4 regions of the Rahnella sp. AN3-3W3 genome follow, and region 1 is predicted to be linked to each of the others. Evidence: predicted binding sites of a transcription regulator. Region 1 holds the regulator's gene; each other region holds the start of a gene.
The links. The regulator LexA, encoded in region 1, represses DNA repair genes until DNA is damaged. The targets are predictions, from matches to a motif close to TNCTGTATGTACATACAGNA.
Positions count from the first base shown of each region.

Region 2: the regulator LexA is predicted to act here: its motif matches at 1,807-1,826, upstream of UC15_RS00665 (YebG family protein).
Region 3: the regulator LexA is predicted to act here: its motif matches at 1,241-1,260, upstream of dinG (ATP-dependent DNA helicase DinG).
Region 4: the regulator LexA is predicted to act here: its motif matches at 1,543-1,562, upstream of UC15_RS08140 (metal-dependent hydrolase).

Region 1 is NZ_JYDG01000006.1:50,030-53,355, forward strand. Features, by position in the region: gene dinF (MATE family efflux transporter DinF) at 1-688, opposite strand, end outside; gene lexA (transcriptional repressor LexA) at 987-1,595, opposite strand; gene UC15_RS03135 (diacylglycerol kinase) at 1,715-2,083, opposite strand; gene plsB (glycerol-3-phosphate 1-O-acyltransferase PlsB) at 2,214-3,326, shown strand, end outside.
Region 2 is NZ_JYDG01000001.1:141,662-144,987, reverse strand. Features, by position in the region: gene UC15_RS00680 (nitrilase family protein) at 1-219, opposite strand, end outside; gene UC15_RS00675 (LysR family transcriptional regulator) at 325-1,191, shown strand; gene UC15_RS00670 (GNAT family N-acetyltransferase) at 1,219-1,680, opposite strand; gene UC15_RS00665 (YebG family protein) at 1,840-2,220, shown strand; gene phoC (acid phosphatase PhoC) at 2,317-3,054, opposite strand; gene UC15_RS00655 (GFA family protein) at 3,308-3,326, shown strand, end outside.
Region 3 is NZ_JYDG01000015.1:308-3,633, reverse strand. Features, by position in the region: gene dinG (ATP-dependent DNA helicase DinG) at 1-1,139, opposite strand, end outside; gene UC15_RS06965 (porin) at 1,462-2,571, shown strand; gene UC15_RS06960 (5'-nucleotidase, lipoprotein e(P4) family) at 2,781-3,326, shown strand, end outside.
Region 4 is NZ_JYDG01000020.1:102,362-105,687, forward strand. Features, by position in the region: gene kduI (5-dehydro-4-deoxy-D-glucuronate isomerase) at 1-590, shown strand, start outside; gene kduD (2-dehydro-3-deoxy-D-gluconate 5-dehydrogenase KduD) at 667-1,428, shown strand; gene UC15_RS08140 (metal-dependent hydrolase) at 1,581-2,138, shown strand; gene UC15_RS08145 (L-cystine transporter) at 2,327-3,326, shown strand, end outside.

The DNA.
Region 1 (3,326 bases):
TGATACCGCGTCGTTTCATGACACGCCAGACAAAATACAGCCCGATGAACAACGTGAAATACTCTGCACTGGCAGTTGCCATCGCCGCACCACGTACGTTCAGCCCCAGCCCCATTACCAGCCAGATATCCAGGATAATATTCAGCAGATTTCCCGCGATCAGCAAAATCACCGGCCCGCGAATATACTGGATGCCCAGCAACCAGCCGAGGATCACCAGATTCGCCAGAGAAGCAGGCGCACTGTACCAGCGGATTTCGATAAACAGCCTCGCCTGTTCCAGCACCGACTGACTGCCACCCACGACATGAAACGCCAGCTCCATCAGCGGATGGCGAAATAACAGGATGATGACACCGGCCAGCACCGCCAGCAAAAAGGGCTGCACAAAAGCACGAGCCAGCAACTGATTGTCTTTTGCGCCCAGCGCCTGTGCGGTCATGCCGGTGGTGCTCATGCGCAGAAACAGCAGCATCATGAAGAGGAAAGTCGTGACCATCGAACCAACCGCCACACCACCGAGATAATCGGCACTGTCGAGATGACCGATCACTGCGGTATCGACCAGACCAAGAAGAGGCACCGTGATATTGGAAAAAATCATCGGTAACGCCAGGGTCCAGAGTGCTTTATCCGCGGGGCTTAGAAAGGTATTTTTGAATGATTGTCGCAGGGAATGATGTTGCATAGAGAATCTCATGCCGGAGGTTCAGGTTATGCCTAAAATGACATCGCCCCGAAAGGGGCGATGATGAGAGAAACGCATTTCTCTTTGAATTCACATGGATGCCAGAGGCGGCCGCCATCCATATTCAATGTTTTTTAGTCTTCTCTATCTGACACAGCAATTTCTGACTCAGCAATTTCTGAGCGAGTAATTCGAGTTGCAGGAAGGCGGCAAGTAAGAGAATCCCGATGAGCTGACATGAGTCAGTGATTCGGGTAAACGCACGCAGCCAACGCGTCTGCAGCTCGAAGTACGAAGGTCAGATCCAGTTGCCGTTACGGATGACGCCTACGGCTAGCCCTTCAATGCTGAAATTCTGTTCGCGTAAATCCACCACGATCGGCTGGAATTCGCTGTTCTCAGGCAATAACTGCACCACGCTGCCCTGCTTTTTCAGGCGTTTCACGGTGACTTCATCATCGATACGCGCCACGACAACCTGGCCGTTACGCACGTCCTGCGTTTTATGCACGGCCAGCAAATCGCCGTCGAGGATACCGATATCACGCATCGACATCCCGCTGACGCGCAGCAGGAAATCGGCGCTCGGCTTGAACATCGCCGGATCAACCTGATAATGCCCTTCGATATGTTGCTGTGCCAGCAGCGGCTCACCGGCGGCAACGCGGCCGATCAGCGGTAAACCTTCTTCTTCTTCCATCAGCAGACGGATACCACGAGATGCACCGGAGACAATCTCGATAACGCCTTTACGTGCCAGCGCTTTCAGGTGTTCTTCCGCCGCATTGGGAGAACGGAAACCCAGACGCGATGCAATCTCTGCGCGAGTCGGTGGCATACCGGTGGTGGAGATATGATCGCGAATAAGGTCGTAGACCTCTTGTTGTCTGGTCGTTAAAGCTTTCATTCCGCCCCCTGGTTGTTTATACAGTCTTGCTGTGAGTATATACAGCTAAACGGTCAATGAAAACCTAAGATTGAATAAAAACAGGGCATAACGGTGATTCCTGGAATACAGATTCCAGATCAGAACCATCGCGGCCAAAAGATACTGACCCAGACAAAAATCGCCAATATGATGGTCAGAAGTACGGCAGCAGAACCGATATCTTTTGCCCGCCCTGAGAGCACGTGAAACTCAGGGCCGATACGGTCAATCGCGCATTCCACCGCACTGTTGAGCAACTCGGTGACGCAGACCAGCATCACGGAGCTTACAAGCAAAATGCGTTCAACCGTGCTGACATCGAGCCAGAAAGATAACAAAATTAACGGGATAGCCACGCTGGCTTCCTGGCGAAAAGCCGCTTCGTTCTGCCATGCGGCTTTCAATCCTTTCCAGGAATATCCGGCCGCTTTATAAATTCGGGTAAATCCAGTGACTTGGTTCGCCATTTCGGGTACTGATCCTTGAAGGGTTGTCCTTAAAAGTGTGCCGTATTTTAGCTTTTATATGACCACAGATCTCCACGGATCTTTCTGGTATCCTTGCGGCGAAATGGCTAACAAGAGGCTTCACGTTTTTATGTCAGGTTGGCGTAGACTTTATTACACATTATTGAATTTACCACTCTCATTGCTGGTAAAGAGCAAGGTCATACCTTCAGATCCGGTTACCGAGTTGCATTTGGACCCGACGCGCCCGATTTTGTACGTATTGCCTTACAACTCCAAAGCAGACTTGCTGACGTTGCGTGCGCAATGTCTGGCAGAGAATCTGCCCGATCCCCTTATTCCGCTGGAAATCGACGGAACGCTGCTGCCAAGCCATGTTTTCATTGCTGAAGGCCCGCGCGTGTTCTCGTATTACACGCCGAAGCAGGAATCCGTAAAGCTGTTCCACGACTATCTGGATTTGCACCGCAACAATCCGGATTTAGACATTCAAATGCTGCCGGTTTCCGTGATGTTTGGCCGTGCGCCGGGCCGTGAAGGTCAGGATGATACGCCGCATCTGCGCGTACTGAATGGCATCCAGAAATTCTTTGCCGTCTTGTGGCTCGGACGTGACAGTTTTGTCCGTTTCTCCAATACCGTTTCCCTGCGCTATATGGCGACAGAGCACGGCACCGACAAAACCATCGCTCAGAAACTGGCACGCGTGGCGCGTATGCATTTCTCCCGCCAGCGTCTGGCAGCGGTCGGCCCGCGTCTTCCGGCTCGTCAGGATTTATTCAATAAATTGCTGGCTTCCAAAGCCATCGAAAAAGCGATCGAAGACGAAGCCCGCAGCAAGAAAATTTCCCACGAAAAAGCCCAGCAGAATGCTATCGCGCTGATGGAAGAAATCGCGGCGAACTTCTCTTATGAGGCCGTGCGTCTGTCAGACCGCGTGCTGAGCTGGACGTGGAACCGCTTGTATAAAGGCATCAACGTCAACAATGCTGAACGTGTCCGTCAGCTGGCGCTTGATGGTCAGGAAATTGTGTATGTGCCCTGCCACCGCAGCCATATGGATTACCTGCTGCTGTCTTACGTGCTCTATCACCAGGGGCTGGTGCCGCCGCATATCGCTGCCGGTATCAACCTGAATTTCTGGCCGGCTGGCCCGATTTTCCGTCGTCTGGGTGCGTTCTTCATCCGTCGTACCTTTAAGGGCAACAAGCTTTATTCCACCGTTTTCCGCGAATATCTGGGC
Region 2 (3,326 bases), on a different contig from region 1:
AGTTTCGACGGATTCGGCCAGCGCCGCCACACCGTCGTTATCCAGTTTCGGCACATGCCAGTAGCCGGTGATACACATTTCCGGGAAAGCCAGAATTTGTACGTCGTTAATCGCCGCCTGCTGGATAAAACCCTCCATCATCATCAGATTATATTTTTTGTTTCCGGCCTGATGCTGAAACTGAACTACCGCCGTTTTAATCGATGCCGACATTGTCATTCTCCGTAACGTTAAGGTTTAGGGTTCACGCTGGTATTAAAGCAATGCGGCTGATAACTTTATAATGAAGTATTTTCTGGTTCTGATAACTAAACGGAATGCAAAATGAATACGCGTTTGCTCAAAGCTTTCGTCACGCTGGCGCAGGCAGGGAATTATGCAGCGGCGGCTGATACTCTTTCCATCTCGCAACCGGCGCTGACCAAGCAGATCAGTTTGCTGGAATCCCGCCTTAACGTGATGCTGTTTGATCGCGGACGCCATGGCACCACGCTTACGCCGGGAGGGCGACGACTTTTGCCCGAAGCGGAGAAGGTGCTGCGTCAGATGACGGCCTTTATGCAGCACGTCGGTCAGGTGGAAAAGGGCGGTCAAGGGTTACTGGCGGCGGGATTTGGCCTGTCGAGTTTTACCTTTGCGCCGCAATGCATCGCCAGGTTCAGGGCAGTATATCCCGGTGTGGATATCACGCTGGAAGATCTGCCTTCTGCCGTGCAATACGACATGTTGCAAAGCGGGGAATTACAGACTGGATTTGTGCGCGTGCCACCGGCTGCACCGTTGAGTTATCACACCTTGTTTGAAGATCAACTGGTGTGTGTGGTGCCCGCTGACGACGGAACGACGGTCGCAGGCTGGCTGAAACAGAAACCGCTGCTGCGTTTATACCCCGATCGCGGGCGGGGGCTGAACGCACAAACTGACCGCTTTCTGGATGAAAACCAGTTGCACACGCCTTTCGTACAGCAGTCCGAAGATATCCAGACGATTGTCGCGCTGGTTGTCGCCGGTGTTGGTGTCGCGCTGCTGCCCAATAGTGTCATGCATATTGCGCCGCCAGGACTGAAGACGCTGCCGCTGAGTGGCAAAGCCACCCGCTGGCAGGTCGGGATCGCATGGGATCCGCGCAGAGAGGATTTAATCCGCGATAATTTTGTGCGGATGGTGACTGAAATGACGGATGCTGGCTAAAACCCTCGAATCCTTCACTAGCCTTGATCAGTCTTTCTTCAGATAAAGCCCCGGACGGGTGATCACCCAGGTGTAATTGGGCTCGTTCACCGGCGTATAGCCAAACTTCTCATACAGCCAGGGTGCCGTTGAGGTAAACAGCGCCATTCTGCGCAGCCGGGCGGTGACCGGATGCGACTGAACACATTCAATCAGCCATGCTCCCAGATTTTTCCCCTGATATTCCTCTAACACATACACATCGCACAGATAGGCAAAGGTGGCGTAATCAGTAATGAAACGTGCGTAACCGATTTGTTTTTCATCGTCGAACAAGCTGAAATTGAGGCTGTTTTCCGCGCCATCGCGCACCGTTTGCTCGTCAATTCCCGGCGCCCAGCTCGAGCGGGTCAGATAGGCGTGGACGGCAGGAATATCCAGCTGGCTGATGTCGGTGGTTATCCGGTAGGCGTCTTTGCTCCAGTTGCAGACTTCTTTCACATTTGTCACAGAATCCTCACGAGTACGTTATAAAACGGGTTATTTTCAACCTTAGCGGTTATCTGGAAGAAATTCACGCCTGCGCCGCACTATAAAAAACAGGCTGGATGATGTATCCTGCATTGATTATTGGTATGCTGTATATAATTACAGTATAAGGAGCGAATCATGGCTGTTGAAACAAAGTTTGTTGTCGTCAGAAAAGGTGAAGAAAAAATGACATTTGCCAATAAGAAAGAAGCGGACGCTTACGACAAAATGCTCGATATGGCAGATGCTTTTACTGACTGGTTGTTGCAGAGCGAACTTGAGATCGATGAATCGCTGGCAGAAAACATTGCCCTTCGCCTGGCTGAGCAAAAAGATACCGTTCAGCACATCCTGCGCACCAGCAAGCTGCCGGAAGAAGAAGCTGCAAAAGAACCTGTCGCGCAGATTGAAGAACCGGCAGTGACTGAAGCTGAAACAGAAGAAGCAGCGGAAGAAAACACCGAAGAAACCGCAGCAGCGCCAGCTCCTAAAAAGACGCGTGCGGTTAAAGCGGCCTGAATCGCTTTCTGCTCTCCGTAAAAAAACCGGCTTATCAGGCCGGTTTTTTTGTTTTTTATAAGCGATATTTGAAAATAAAAATTTTCTGAAAGACGCTTATTTGTGTTGTTTCGCGAACTCTTCTTTAGCTTTCTTCAGTTGCTGCTGGAAAGCGTCGTTGGTGTGCAGCGTTGCTACAACCGCAGAACCGACGATACGCGCTGCATCCACATCACTCTGCCAGTGGTATCCGCAAATCACGCGGCTCTGGCCTAAATCATAGCCACGCTGCAGGATCTGATCCTGACGTTGCGGGTTGATTTCAGTCAGCACTAACGCCGTTGCCCAGCCAATAGACGTATGACCTGAAGGATAAGAGCCGTTCTTCGAAAGCTTATCCTGCTCGGTGGTGTTACAGGTCGGGACGCCGTAGAAGGCAAACGGGCGGATACGCATGTACTTCTCTTTCGCGCCACGCGTCGCCAGATCTCCGGCATCTTCAATCATATTGGTCAGCAGCTTGTGCAGTTCCGGCGTGTCTTTGGCGGTGATCGGTGATCCAAACGCACCGGAGAAGGCATTCGCCACACCGCCTCCGCTCAGGTTTGCATCTTCAGCAGCCTGCTTGCCGCGCTCGGTTGAACGCAGCAGACGGCCTTGCTCATACATCGCCTGGTCATTGAGGAACGCAATGCTGCCCACAGCCGGTGGCGGTGGCAGTAAAGTCAGGCTGTTGATGGCCTGGTCATTCTTTAAATAGTAGAGATCCGGTTTGGTGGTGGCATCGTTGCCGGTCAGGGCAAACGCATTAAATGATACAAGTCCCGCGAGGCAAAAAGTGGTGAGTCTTTTCATGTTAGCTTCCTTACGTGCAGCTATTTTATTTTCATTACGGAATCATTTCCGTAACATTTCCTAACATCGGGTAGTAAAACAAAATAGGTGACAGAAAGTTGGTATGAGATCTCAAAACGAGAAATTGATAGCGGGCGTGAATGTTTTACGGCTAAAAAATGGGCTTTTTAAGGGAAAGCTGTAATCAGCGGCGAAATTTGGTACAACATTTTCTCCGCCTATCCGTCTGTTCATCCGACACAGGGAGATTGCTATGCCAGATAAATTGTCCG
Region 3 (3,326 bases), on a different contig from region 1:
ATAATGTCGTGTTTGCCGGTCTTCTCGCTGAGGTCATTCACCATGTATTCCGCCAGACTGCGCAGACCATCGGTGAGTTTAAACAGGCGGCTGCACTGCTCTGTCAGCTCCGGCGGTAATAATCCCAGTTCGAAACGGTATTCGGCTTCCGGCTCATCCGGGGGTAAATACTGTCCCACGGTCTGTTCAATCGACAGCAGCAGTTCGCGCATTTCGGCGCAGTGATTATGCAGACGCTCGGCATTGGTCAGCGGCGGCGGATTCTTCGGCGTAAACAGCGCCAGACATTGTTCAATCTGGCGGACAAAATTATCGAGTTGCAGGTTATTCCACATCGCGGTGATTTCCGCGTCGACTTCCAGCGCGTCGCGGGCCACTTCCGGCAGATGATGCCCTTCGTCGAGCACCAGCAGCAGGTCTTTTGCCGGTGGCAGCACGGATTCGGATTCCAGTGCCGCCATCACCAGCGCGTGGTTGGTCACTACTACATCTGCGCTTTCAATTTCTTTGCGCGCCACAAAATACGGGCATTCGCGAAAGTAATGACAGTTACGGCTGAGGCAGTTGGCTTTATCTGTGCTGATTTTGATCCACAGCGGATCGTCGATAGTCTTCTGGTAGTGATCGCGTAAACCATCCCACTCGTAGCGTGACAGCGCGGTTTCCAGCGTTTTACACAGTTTCTGTTCTTCGCCGCTGGAAGGTGCCAGTTCATCACCAAGAAATAATCCCAGATCGCCCTGCGCATTTTCATTGCTCATCGCCGCCAGATTTCGCGGACACACGTAACGCCCGCGACCAAAAGCGCCGGTAAATTTCAGATCCGGAATGATTTTTTTCAGCAGCGGTAAATCTTTGCTGAAAATCTGATCCTGCAACGCCACGTTTGCCGTGCTGACAATCAGCGGTTTTTCTTCTTCACGACTGACAGCAATGCCGGGGATGAGATAAGACAACGTTTTCCCGACGCCAGTCGGCGCTTCGATGGCCAGATGCCGTGCAGAATCCCCCGAGAACGCCTTCGCCACTTCTGCAATCATCTGACGTTGCGGAGCGCGGGAAATGAAATCCGGGATTTGCTGTTGCAGGGCTTTGTACCACTGGCTTATCTGATTTTTTACTGCGGGGGAAAGCGCCATGCATCTCTTTTTTTGTTGGAAGTGAGACAGGAATGTCCCGGCTATTGTCCCACAGACCGGCTTCTGGCGCAGCCCGAAATCTTGGTTAAGGGCATTTCCTGTGGTGTAAATTTATGCAGAAAAAAAGGAGGACGTGTAAAAAAAGAAAAAGTTCATTTCTGACTGTCATAAATTGATCACAAATATACGGTAAAAAACTCTCGCTGAGAAAAATCCGAGTCCATACGGAATGCACAGCAAAAATGATGATTAGCGTCTTTCCACAAGACTTCATATAAAGCTTTTATGAAAAGCTTTTAATAAAGAATGCAGGGTAAAATTCATGAAACGTAATATTCTGGCACTTTTAATTCCTGGTTTATTGATTGCATCAGGCGCACACGCAGCGGAAGTTTATAATAAAGACGGCAATAAACTGGACCTGTACGGAAAAGTGAAAGGTCTGCATTATTTCTCTGATGCTCCCGGCAGTGATGGCGACCAGAGTTACGTGCGTTTCGGTTTTAAAGGCCAGACCCAAATCAATGACCTGATCACCGGCTACGGCCAGTGGGAATACAACGTCATGGCTAACCATGCTGAATCTGACAGCAAAACGCCAAGCACCACCGGCACCAAAACCCGTCTGGGCTTTGCCGGTCTGAAATTTGGTCAATACGGCTCCGTCGACTATGGACGTAACTACGGCGCACTGTACGACGTTGAAGCCTGGACCGATATGTTCCCTGAATTCGGCGGTGACGGTTACACCAAAGCTGACCGCTTCATGACGGGCCGTACCAATGGCGTCGCCACGTACCGTAACCGCGGCTTCTTCGGCCTGGTTGACGGTCTGAACGTAGCCGTTCAGTACCAGGGTAAAAATGAAAACGACGGTCGCGGCAGCAGCACAGCCAACGGTGACGGTTATTCACTGTCTACCACTTACGCACTGGGTGATACCGGCGTGAGCTTCGGCGGCGCGTATGCGTCTTCTGACCGCACCACGGCGCAGAGTAATTCCGCTTACGGCAAAGGCGATAAAGCTGAGGCATGGACTGGCGGCATGAAATATGATGACAATGGCGTTTATTTAGCCGCCATGTATGCTGAAACCCGTAATATGCTGGCCATTACCGTACCAGGTGGAATTGCAGGCGCACCGGCAGGAAGTGGTTTTGCAAATAAAACCCAGACCTTCGAAGCCGTTGCACAATATCAGTTTGAAAATGGCCTGCGCCCTTCACTGGGTTATGTCCAGACTAAAGCAAAAGATATTGAAAACATCGGTGATGCCGACCTGGTTAAATATGTTGACGTAGCAGCAACCTATTATTTCAACAAAAACATGTCTGCCTATGTTGATTATAAAATCAACCAGCTATCCGACGATAATAAACTGGCTCTGAACAACGACGACATTACCGCCGTTGGTCTGGTCTATCAGTTCTGATAATTAGTTCTAAAACAGGCGCTTTACCACCTCATTATTCTCTGTCTTGACATTCTTCGGCCGGACTCACCCTCCGGCCTTTTTTATTTGTGTTATTTTTCGGCACACCTCGCGTAAATCGCCATTTAGGCTTCCACACCCCGCTGAATCTGCTACAGTTTTAACGATTTTGATGAATGCGAATCTTTCTTAACAAGCAGGGATAACCCATGAATAAAATTTCGCTTTGCACCACCAGTGCTTTAATCATGCTGGCCCTCAGCGGCTGCGCGCAGCAAAAAACGGACGCCCAACAGAAACTGAACGATCAGTCGGTGATGGCGCTGAACTGGTTCCAGCAATCCGGTGAGTATCAGGCGCTGGCGTATCAGGCCTTTAACACGGCGAAAATGGCGTTTGATAACGCCCAGCCGCTGGCCGGACAGAAGAAAGCCGTCGTCGTCGACCTCGACGAAACGATGCTCGATAACAGCGCGTACAGTGCGTGGCAGGTGAAAGCGAATAAGCCATTCGACAGCAAAACCTGGTCCCAGTGGACAGCAGCGCGTCAGGCTACCGCCGTGCCCGGCGCTGTGGAGTTTGCTAACTACGTCAACACACATGGCGGCACGATGTTCTACGTGTCTAACCGTAAAACCAGCGAATACGCCGCGACGCTCGACAACATGAACCGCCTGGGCTTTACCGGCGCGAATGAAAAAACCATGCTGTTAAGTTCAGACACGTCCAACAAACAAGCGCGTTTCGACTCGATT
Region 4 (3,326 bases), on a different contig from region 1:
TTGGCGGGCCAGGCCTAATTGTGGTTGATGGCACGACATATGAAATTGGTCATGAAGAAGCGCTGTATGTCGGCAAGGGAGCAAAACTTGTTGAATTCAGTAGTGTTAATGCGACTACACCTGCCAAGTTTTACTATAACAGCGCCCCTGCACATACCACTTTTCCAAACAAAAAGATCACGCTGGCGGAAGCCTCACCACAAACTATCGGCGACGCAGCGACCAGCAACCGCCGCACTATCAATAAATTTATCGTGCCGGACGTACTGGAAACCTGCCAGCTGACCATGGGACTGACCAAGCTTGAAGAAGGTAGCCTGTGGAATACCATGCCTTGCCACACCCACGAGCGCCGCATGGAAGTCTATTTCTACTTCAACATGGAAGCGGAAACGGCGGTATTCCACATGATGGGGCAGCCGCAGGAAACCCGTCATTTATTAGTGCATAACGAGCAGGCGGTAATTTCCCCAAGCTGGTCGATTCATGCGGGCGTAGGGACCAAAAACTACACCTTCATCTGGGGTATGGTGGGAGAAAATCAGGTATTCGACGATATGGATCACGTCAAGGTCAGCGAACTGCGCTAACTCTCTGGCTCTGTCACCGCAGGCGGAGCCACTCAATTTTTATGGCGAACATGCCGTTGCAAAAGAGACTCTGAATATGATCCTCGATTCATTTGAATTAAACGGCAAAGTCGCCATCGTGACCGGTTGTAATACCGGACTTGGCCAGGGCATGGCGTTGGGTCTCGCTCAGGCGGGTTGCGATATTGTGGGTATCAACCAGTCCGCGCCAGAAGAGACAGAACAAAAGATTATCGCCACCGGCCGCCGCTTTCTCGATTTACGCGCCGACCTTAGCAGTATTATAGAAATCCCGACGCTTATCGAAAAAGCCGTCTCTGAATTCGGCCATATCAACATCCTGGTCAATAACGCTGGAATTATCCGCCGCGAAAATGCTATCGAGTTCAGCGAGAAAAACTGGGACGACGTAATGAATGTGAACAGTAAGACGCTGTTCTTTATGTCTCAGGCAGTAGCGAAGCAGTTCATTAAACAAGGCAATGGCGGCAAAATCATTAATATTGCCTCTATGTTGTCGTATCAGGGCGGGATCCGCGTTCCTTCCTATACCGCATCTAAAAGCGCAGTCATGGGGATTACCCGGCTGATGGCTAACGAATGGGCAAAGCATAAGGTTAATGTCAATGCAATCGCGCCGGGTTACATGTCCACCAACAACACCGAGCAACTTCGCGCCGATGACGATCGCAGCAAAGAAATTCTCGACAGGATCCCGGCCGGACGCTGGGGTTTACCGGAAGATGTCATGGGGCCGGTAGTGTTTCTTGCCTCAAAAGCCTCCGATTACGTCAACGGTTACACGATTGCGGTAGATGGCGGCTGGCTGGCGAGATAACTGCTCAGAATGTGACAATCAAATGGCGTATTTCTATACGCCTTTTTCTTTTTAATCAGTCCGTTGACAATTAGTTACAGGGTGTCTCTTCCAAGATTGTGACAGTTTCACTTATACTGGATAAAATAACAGTTATCCAGTTCGGACGCGTCATGACGGCGGAAGGCCATCTCATTTTCTCAATCGCCTGTGCGGTATTTGCCAAAAAGGCGCAGCTCTCTCCGGAGCTGGCGCTCGGCGACTGGTGGCATATTATTCCAGGGTCCCTGCTTACCTGTTTATTGCCCGACATCGACCATCCGAAATCCGTGCTAGGTCAGCGTCTGAAGTGGCTTTCCCATCCAATCGCCCGGGCATTCGGTCACCGCGGTTTTACCCACAGTTTACTGGCTGTGGCGGGCGGTATCTTCCTTTTGCGCACGCATTTTCCGCACGACTGGGTCATTCCGGTAGACGCTTTCCACGCCATGATCATTGGTTATCTGAGCCACATTCTTGCGGATATGCTGACGCCAGCTGGCGTTCCCCTGCTTTGGCCATGTCGCTGGCGCTTTCGTCTGCCGATCATCAACAGTCAAAAAGGCAATCAGCTGGAACGGACGTTGTGTCTGATGCTGGTCGGGTTAACGCTGTTCTGGCCCGACTGGACGCCCATCATTGGTGCAATCAATCCTGATATTTTTAATCACATCCTGAAATTGTTCATCTGACCGGCATAAAACACCCGCAACTTGGCGATATTTGATACGAATCAACCCAAAAAGTTATAAAGCATTCTTTTTGGATATAAATGTTCAGGTGTCCAAACTGATATTCTGCTCACCATTGCTTTGGGATGGTGCAAACCCTGTCGGGGACACCCGTTTTAAATATCAAAACTATAAGTCTGGAGTTCGGTATGAATCTTCCGCTCGTTCTTAACGTAGTGGTTTTCGTTGTTCTCCTGTTGCTGCTGGCGCAAACCCGCCACAAGCAATGGAGTCTGGCAAAAAAAGTATTACTCGGTCTGGCCATGGGTGTTGTGTTTGGTCTGGCTTTACAGCTGATCTATGGTTCCGACGATCCGGTACTGAAAACCTCTATTACCTGGTTCAACATTGTCGGTAACGGCTACGTCCAGTTGCTGCAAATGATTGTCATGCCGCTGGTCTTCGTTTCGATTCTGAGTGCGGTAGCAAAACTTCATAACGCGTCTTCGCTGGGCAAAATCAGTTTCCTGACCATCGGTACCCTGCTTTTCACCACGCTGATTGCCTCGCTGGTGGGTATCTTTGTTACCGGCCTGTTTGGTCTGACCGCTGAGGGTCTGGTACAAGGTACGCAGGAAACCGCGCGTCTGACTGCGATTCAGTCAAACTATGTAGGCAAAGTGGCTGACCTGAGCGTGCCTCAGTTAATCCTTTCCTTTATTCCTAAGAACCCGTTTGCTGACCTGACTGGCGCAAGTCCGACGTCAATCATCAGCGTCGTTATCTTTGCTGCTTTCGTGGGTGTTGCCGCCTTGCAGCTGGTAAAAGATGACGCAGAAAAAGGCCCTCGTGTTCTGGTCTTCATCGATACCCTGCAGGCATGGGTGATGAAACTGGTACGTCTGGTCATGAAACTGACTCCGTACGGTGTTCTGGCGCTGATGACCAAAGTGGTTGCCGGTTCCAACATTCAGGACATCATTAAACTCGGCAGCTTCGTGGTCGCGTCTTATCTGGGTCTGGGGATTATGTTTGTGGTTCATGCCGTACTGCTTTCTTTCACTGGCGTGAATCCTGCGAAATTCTTCCGTAAAGTCTGGCCGGTGCTGACCTTCGCGTTCACCAGTCGTTCCAGTGCGGCAACCATTCCGCTGAGTGTTGAAGCGCAAACGCGTCGTCTGGGTATTCCGGAATCTATCGCAAGCTTTG